DNA from 2 places in the Cupriavidus basilensis genome. Region 1 is predicted to be linked to the other one. Evidence: predicted binding sites of a transcription regulator. Region 1 holds the regulator's gene; the other holds the start of a gene.
What was found. The regulator LexA, encoded in region 1, represses DNA repair genes until DNA is damaged. The targets are predictions, from matches to a motif close to ACTGTATNNNNATACAGT.
Positions count from the first base shown of each region.

Region 2: the regulator LexA is predicted to act here: its motif matches at 2,002-2,019, upstream of dinB (DNA polymerase IV).

Region 1 covers NZ_CP062803.1:2,485,296-2,489,272, reverse strand. The annotation lists gene F7R26_RS11230 (SOS response-associated peptidase) at 1-233, opposite strand, end outside; gene F7R26_RS11225 (hypothetical protein) at 223-645, opposite strand; gene F7R26_RS11220 (hypothetical protein) at 666-932, opposite strand; gene F7R26_RS11215 (hypothetical protein) at 920-1,222, opposite strand; tRNA gene F7R26_RS11210 (tRNA-His) at 1,510-1,585, opposite strand; gene F7R26_RS11205 (hypothetical protein) at 1,691-1,861, opposite strand; gene lexA (transcriptional repressor LexA) at 1,970-2,626, opposite strand; gene F7R26_RS11195 (asparaginase) at 2,855-3,853, shown strand; gene rpsF (30S ribosomal protein S6) at 3,955-3,977, shown strand, end outside.
Region 2 covers NZ_CP062803.1:1,721,802-1,725,778, forward strand. The annotation lists gene F7R26_RS07865 (sensor domain-containing diguanylate cyclase) at 1-707, opposite strand, end outside; gene dinB (DNA polymerase IV) at 824-1,987, opposite strand; gene F7R26_RS07875 (hypothetical protein) at 2,227-2,718, opposite strand; gene F7R26_RS07880 (DUF1488 family protein) at 3,052-3,303, shown strand; gene F7R26_RS07885 (23S rRNA (adenine(2030)-N(6))-methyltransferase RlmJ) at 3,404-3,977, opposite strand, start outside.

The sequences.
Region 1 (3,977 bases):
GTCTCCGATCGCGCGTTGGTGGTGTCAAACTTGGCTACGCCAGGCGGGATGCGCGTCTTGGGCACCATGCCGAACGTCCCCACCAGGGCCTGGCGCGCGCCGTCGGCGCCGGCCACAACTATCGGCGCGGCATAGTCCGGCCAGGTTTCAGGCGGATAGTCGATGGGCGGTGGCTCGACGCCGAAGACGTCGCGCAGCAGCTGGCGCTGCACCGGGGCATAGTTAGTGCACATCCTCATCTCCTGGCAGGGGCGTTAGTGGCAGCACCCGCCGCGCCTTCTCCGAGACGCGCCGGTGCTTGTCCTGCGCATCTTGCCACGTCGCCGAGGTGAAGATCTTGTCGATGCCGCCCCCGGACAGGTGGGTAAGAAAAACTGGCTTGTCGTTCATCTTGTCCGGCCATGGGCAGAAACATGTCCAGACGCGGGCATCCTGCTCGGGAAGGTCAGTGCGCAGCACGAAGCGTTTGAACCAGCCCCTCAGAAATTCATGATGCGCGTTGCCGTCCAGCGTGTGGACTGGCTGGCCGTGAGGGTCCAGGACGTACAGCTGCATGCTGAAGGGGTCGCCATAGGCATCCGGCGTGCCGCCGCGAACGGCGTGGCGTAGCGCGCGTACCCAATTCTCTGGGGTGTTGGGTGGCATGGCGAGGCGGCTGCTGCTAGTCAGCGGCGCGGGAACCGCGCGCGCAGCGGCGTCTTCACCGCCGGCCGGGCCACCTTGATCCGATGGTGCTGGCCGTCCTGCTCGAAGGAGAGGTAATCGGCCGTCCACACCATCTTCTCGATGTGGCGCGTCTCGATGCCGTGCACGGTCACGGCGCTGGCTGACACCGTGACGCCTTCGCAGTCCAGGCGCAGCTCGGCCGTGTCGCCGGGCAGGAACTGGGTTTCCAGGAAGATCGATGCCGCCTGGTAGGTCACTGGGAACATGCCATCTCCTGCCGGGTGGCGTAGTGGCGTTCGCCGCGGGTGCGTAGTCGGATGGTGTTCGGGCCGAGGATGTCAGCGCCATAGGCGAGGCAGAAGCTCAGTCGCGCACCGTCGTGTTCGAACGCCAGGCGGTCGATGGTCCACGGCAGCGCCTGGATGGCCGCTGTATCGACACCCATCAGGTGCAGCGTGGCGCCGGCGGCCTGAGCGGCGGCCTCTACCTCCGGGTTCCAGGTGTCGGCCGTGAGCAGCGGATCGTCGATGGTGAGGCGGGGGCGGCGGATGGCCAAACGCGCAGCCCCGTGGGACTGACTATATAGATAGACGGTATCGGGGGCGCAGGCGAACATGTCTCTCTCACTAGATACTGTATGGATGTCCAGTATAGGAGTCGTCCTAAGCCAAGCGCGGATAGTTGAGTTAACTGTATGGATATACAGTGTTGATGTGCGATGCGTCGAGCCAAAGCAAAAAGCCCACCGAAGGGGTGGGCTTTTCAAGTTCCAAAAATTGGAAGATGTTCTTCCAAAATTCTGGCTAAGTTAGCAACTGCAAACCTCGCTAACCTTATATATTCTGGGGTGGCTGATGGGACTCGAACCCACGACGACAGGAATCACAATCCTGGACTCTACCAACTGAGCTACAGCCACCGTCGATGTCGTTCTGCTTGGTGCCGAACGACGAAGAACAAGATCATACAATGCCAAAAGCCGGATGGCTAGTACTCTGCACAAATTTTTTTCAGTGCCACCTGCTTAACCCGCCAGCTTGGAGGATTCCTCCAGCTCGAGCATTCGGCAGATAGCGGCCATGCTGCCAACCATGGTGCGTCGTTGCGCGCCCTGGTAGATGCGTACGCCTTTGGACTGGCGGAAGGGCACGGGCTTGACGGGGCGGCGGGCGGAAAGGCGGTTGGCTGGCAGCATGGCTACACCTGGTGACTTGCAACAACAGTTAGCGGTACCCGCTATGCGGGTGCGTTGGCACAATCGGGTGTCGGCTTGTACGGGGTTAGCCCGCCTCAGCCGCACTCGTCAGAAGGCGCCGGGGCGGATGAGGCCGACGGCGATGCCCTCCAGTGAGAACTCTTCGCGGCCGGCTTGCACGATGATGCTGGGGAAGTCGGGGTTCTCGGCAATCAGCTCGATGGTGTCGCCGCGGCGGTTGAGGCGTTTGACGGTGACGTCGTCGCCCAGGCGGGCGACAACGATCTTGCCGTTGGCGGCTTCGCTGGCGCGCTTGACGGCGAGCAGGTCGCCATCGAGGATGCCGGCGTCGCGCATGCTGAGGCCACGCACCCGCAGGAGGTAATCGGGTTGCACGTCGAACACCGAGGCGTCGACCTGGTATTGGCGATCGATGTGTTCGGCGGCGAGGATCGGGCTGCCGGCTGCAACGCGCCCGACCAGTGGCAGGGTTAGTTGCATGACGCCGGCCATAGGCAGGGAAAACTGGTCGGGTAGCTCCGAGTCGCTGCGGGAGACCTTGAGGCGGATGCCGCGGGAGGCGCCGGGGGTGAGCTCGATCACGCCTTTGCGGGCCAGGGCACGTAAGTGTTCCTCGGCTGCATTGGGTGAGGAGAAGCCGAACTTGGCGGCGATCTCAGCGCGCGTGGGCGGGAAGCCCGTGTGCTGGAGGCTGCTGCGGATCAAGTCGAAAATCTGCTGCTGTCGCGGTGTCAGGGTCGCCATGGTCGCCGATGTTTGGAAGCACTGTATGTTTAAACAGTATGCTGTGATTTTATACAGTATCGAGTGAAGTGCAAGCGGAATTTTTGGGAGTTTGCGCATTGACAGGTGCGTTCCACGAATCTTGGCGCGTGCCGTGATGTGCGGGCAGAGGGATTACAATCCGCGGCACCTGAAGCGTGTTGCGCTGCTTGCTGTTCAACTTTTCTGGTTCCCGACCACTTTCCCGCCATGTCTCTCCTGCCTCGCGTCGTCGTGCTCGCTACTGGCGGCACCATTGCCGGTTCTTCCTCCAACCCAGCTAGCAGCGCGAAGTACCAGGCGGCGACGGTGCCGGTGACAGCGCTGCTCGACGCGGTGCCGGCGCTGGGCGCGGTAGCTCGGATCGAGGCCGAGCAGGTTGCGCAGGTAGATAGCAAGGACATGTCGTTCGCGCTCTGGTCCACGCTGGTGGAGCGTGTGGCGTACTGGTCCGCGCAGCCCGATGTGTCGGGCATTGTCATTACGCACGGCACCGATACCCTGGAAGAAACGGCCATGCTGCTGCACCTGGCTTGCGTGGGTACGGTGCCAGTCGTGCTGACGGCTGCGATGCGGCCGTCGACCTCGTTGTCGGCGGATGGCCCGTTGAACCTGCTGGATGCGGTGCGCGTAGCAGCGGATGCTGGCGCGACGGCCAAGGGCGTGCTGCTGGTGATGAATCAGGAGATCCACGCAGGGCGCGATGTGATGAAGGCGCACACATCGGCGGTGAATGCGTTTGTGTCGCCGGTATCTGGGCCGATTGGCTTTGTTCAGGACAACCTCGTGCGCTTTGTGCGTATCCCCAGCCGCTTGCCGGTCAAGGCCTGGCCGGTCCCTTGCGCATGGCCGCAGGTCGAGATCGTGGCTAGCTATGCGGAGCCGGGCCGGATCGTGGTGGATGCCTTGGCGCGGGCGGGCGTGGCAGGCCTGGTCGTGGCGGCCGCTGGCAACGGGTCCGTCCACCAGTCGCTGGTGGAGGCGCTAACCGATGCTGCTGGCGCGGGCGTGGCAGTGGTGCGCAGTTCGCGCACAGGAGCGGGGCATGTGGCGATTCCTGCGCCTCCCCGGCCGGCGTCGGGCGTTTTTGTTTCGGCCGGCGACCTCAATCCCTATAAGGCGCGCGTACTGCTGGCGCTGGCGCTGGCTGCGGAGCCTGGATTGGCAAAGGATCCGGCGGCGCTGCAGGCACTATTCACCGAAAACTGAGGCGGCTTGCTCCCGATAGCAAAAGCACGCTATACTTTAAGGCTATTCAACCTTGCTGCACCGGACATGGCGCTCGGGCAGCTTATCCAAAAGGAGCGTCAATGCGTCATTACGAAATCGTATT
Region 2 (3,977 bases), 760 kb from region 1:
TTGCCGCGGCTGGATATCCATTTATAGCTGCCATCCTTGCAGCGGATCCGGTGGTCTACCGCGTAGCTTTCCGTTTCCTGGTTGAAGTGGGCTTGTATGGTGGCCTGGACGTAGGCGAGGTCCTCGGGATGGATGCGGGTATAGCTGTCTTCGATCCGGTTGGTGATCTCGGATTCTTCGTAGCCGATGATGGCTTTCCAGCCGGCCGAATAGTGGATGCTGCCCGCCTGGATATCCCGGTCCCAGACGCCCGTGCCGCTTCCGGCGATGGCCAGTTCAAGCCGCTTTTCGTTTTCCTCCAGCCTGCTGGCGTCGTCGTTCAGTTTGCCTTGGGCCAGGTCGCGCTCGATGATGGCGACCGCCATGTCGGCAAAGTCCTGCAGGAGACCGCGCTCCGCCTGGTCCAGTTCGCGTGATCCGGCATCGAACAGGCAGAAGGCGCCAAGCCGGCTGCCGCTCGATGTGGTCAGAGGGCACGCCGCGTGAAAGCCCATGTGCAGGCCGTCGATGAGGATGGGAACGTCGCCAGTATGTGCATCATGGGGCACGTCATGCAGCGTAACCAGCGCAACCGGAACCCTGAAGAGGTGCCGCGCGAGTCGTGTCAGCGCGTCAAACCGCTCTTGCTGTAAGGCGACTGTCAGGTTCAGCGACCTTGAGGTGTCGATGCGTTCACGTCTGGTTTCCGCTTCGGTAGAGGCCCGCATATCCAGGTCAAATGACAATTGACGTTAGCCCGAAGGTGTTGATTGTGCGCAGGTGCTGCGAAGTTATGCACGGCTGCGCCAATACTATCAGACGGATCGGCTCGCGGCGGAGCCAGCTAAGCGTTGTCGGCGAAAGGCAACTCTGCCTGTACCGGCAGCGCAGCCGGCTCCAGCTCTCCCGCAGGCGTCAGCGCGCTGACCCTCACGCCCAGCAAGCGGATCTTCCGATCCAGCGGAACGCGTTTGACGCATTCGGTGGCGGCGCGCCGCAGTTGTACGGCGTCCGCCGTCGGCGCTGGCATGCTGAGATCGCGGGTGACGGTGTGAAAGTCGTCGTAGCGCAGCTTGACGCCGATGGTGCGGCCCACGTAGCCCTTGCGGCGAAGGTCTTCCGCCACGCGCTGGCACAGGCCGGTAAAGACTTCGGAGAGGGTCTGGCGGTCTTGCCTGGGGTGCAGGTCGCGCTCGAAGGTGGTTTCCCGGCTCACGGACTTGGGCTCCGAACTGGTGACCACCGGGCGTTCGTCATGGCCTTGCGCGATCTCGGCCAGCCAGGCGGCGTAGCTGCGGCCGAAATGGCTTTGCAGCATGCCCAGGTCCGCGCTGGCGAGGTCGCCGACCGTGGCGATGCCCAGCGTGGCGAGTTTCTCGGTGGCCTTCGGGCCGATCCCGTTGACCTTGCGCACGGGCAGCGGCCAGATGCGCAGTGGCACATCGCTGGCTGCCAGCAGGGTGAGGCCGTCGGGTTTGTCGAGTTCGGAGCCGATCTTGGCGAGGAGCTTGTTGGGGGCGATGCAGATGGAGCAGCTCAGTCCCGTGGCTTCGCGCACCGCTTGCTTGATGCGGGTGCCGATATCGGCGGGCTCGCCGGGCAAGTCGCTCAGGTCGATGTAGATCTCGTCGATGCCGCGGTCTTCGATGTCGCTGGTGAAGGTGGCGACGGCAGCCTTGAACAGGCGGGAGTAGTGCCGGTACGAGTCGAAATCCGTGGGCAGCAGGATGGCGTCGGGGGCGAGCTGCGCGGCCTTCATCATACCCATGGCGGAGAACACGCCCAGCGCGCGGGCTTCGTAGGTGGATGTGGTGACGACGCCGCGCCCGGCGTAGTCGCGCAGGCGGGCAAAGCGCCGGCTGCCGTCGGGCAGTATCTCGGGTACCGCATTTCGTCCACCACCGATCACCACGGGCTTGCCGCGCAGCTCCGGATATCGCAATAGCTCGACGGACGCGTAGAACGCGTCCATATCCAGGTGGGCGATGCGGCGGGGTACAGATGACATGGCGTCGGCGGGTTACTGTATGCATGTACAGTATATCGAATTCTGCCGGGAATACCGCTGTGTCCCGGTCGCGCTACCAGCGATGCACGTAGGTGGCAGTCATGGCGCCGGCCCGCCGGCGCGAAAAAAAAGCCCGCTAACTGCGCGGGCCTTTGAAAGCGCAGCCGGTGTAAGCGGATCCGGCTGGCTCGCGATTGTCGCAATGGCCGTCGGAATCTCTTTCCCCTCTGGCGATGGGATCAGCGCAGCAGGAAGGCGATATCGTCGACGCTGATCTGCGCTGGCGCGACGCCGCGGCGCTGCTGGAAAAGGATGTGCTGGAGGACCTGGCGGCGCTGCCTGGCGAAGACGGCCAGGTCGATGGGTATGCCGGCCCGGGCATAGTGCTCGACCAGCAGCTTGTAGGCACGGTGGCGCATCTGCAGGGCTTCGCCCTCGGCGCGCAGCCGGCCGGTGTCTTCGGGCGGTGTCACCTCGGCCTGGCGCAACGCTTCCATGGCGGCGGCGTGCATGTCGCGGTAGCGGTCCAGTTCGGTTTGCGTGGCGTGCAAACGCTCGCGCAGCGCACGGACCTTGCGCTGCAGCTTTAATGTCATGCCAACGCCGTGCTCGATGAGGGCGACGGTTTCCAGCGCGTGGCTGGCTGCGGCGATCGTGTTTTTCCAGATGCCCCTGTCGGTCACCTCGACATCCGGCGCCCACCCGTTGCTGGCTCCGCGCAAGCTTTTCATAAGACCCCTTGACCCTTGTGTTGATGTCCGGCGGACAGCTTTATGGTTGCCGTCCTGTCCTGGATCACGGCGATCGTGCCACCGTGGTTGCGATGGGAATCGTACGGTCTGGCTGCGCGCGGGCGAAGTAGAAGATGCTTAGATCTGGTTTTCCCGACACCTATGTCGTGGCATGTCTGTGCGGCCCGGCACTAGGTCATCGGTAAGCGATATGGCAGTGAGAAGGGGTCTTCTCCAGACTTGCGGATGGGATCTTTGCCCAATCCGGCGCAAATACGGCAGTCCTGCCTTCTATACCGTACAGAGGGGGCCGAATCGGACTAGGATACAGACATGGCACTTAATTTTCCCAATCCCAGCCGGAGTTACGACCCGTCCAGGCATTGCGTATGTTTCTGGGGCTACGACAGTTCGCGTGAGATCTCCTTCGAGGTCGACCGAGCGGTACTCTCCAACCTCAGCCCCGAACTGCGCCCGGACGAGCCTGCCGTGCTGGAGGCATTCGACCGCCACCGCGACCACATCCTGGAACTCGCACGCGGGCTCTATTCCCGCAGCCGGCAGAACAGGTACACCATCGCCTGACGGCGGCTCGATCGCTGGCGGATCCAATCGTAAGGGGCGTCGGCCTGTCACGATGCGTTTGCCGTGCGAGGCGGCAGCGGTGCGGGTTCCGCCGCCAGGATCAGCTTTCCTGCGCTTCCAGCGTGAAGCCGGCGCCGTCGTCCTGGCGCAGCATCGTCACCAGGGCGGGCATGGCTGCCTCCAGGGTTTCCTTCAAGCGCCACGGCGGGTTGACGATGAACATGCCGCTGCCGTGCAGGCCCAGCCCGCCGGCGACCGGGTGCTTGACGCGCAGGGTGACGTGCAGCCAGCTCTTGAGCGGCAGCTTTTTCAACTGCACCGGCAACTGCACGGATTCGCGGCGCTGCACTTCGGGATACCAGATCGCATACATGCCGGTGGCAAAGCGCTGCAGGCAATCCTGCAGGCTGCGCACCACGCGGCCGTAGTCCTGCTTGTCCTCGTATGAGGGGTCGATCAGCACCAGCGCGCGGCGCGGCGGCGGGGGCAGGATGGCGTTGATGCCGGTGAAACCGTCGCCGTCATACAGCATGACGCGGCGGCCGGCGCCACGGAAGTTGTCGCGCAGCACCTGGATTTCGGTGCTATGCATCTCGAACAGGCGCAAGCGGTCCGCGTCGCGCAGCATCTGCCAGGCGAGCCAGGGCGAGCCGGGGTAGTGCTTCAGGTTGCCG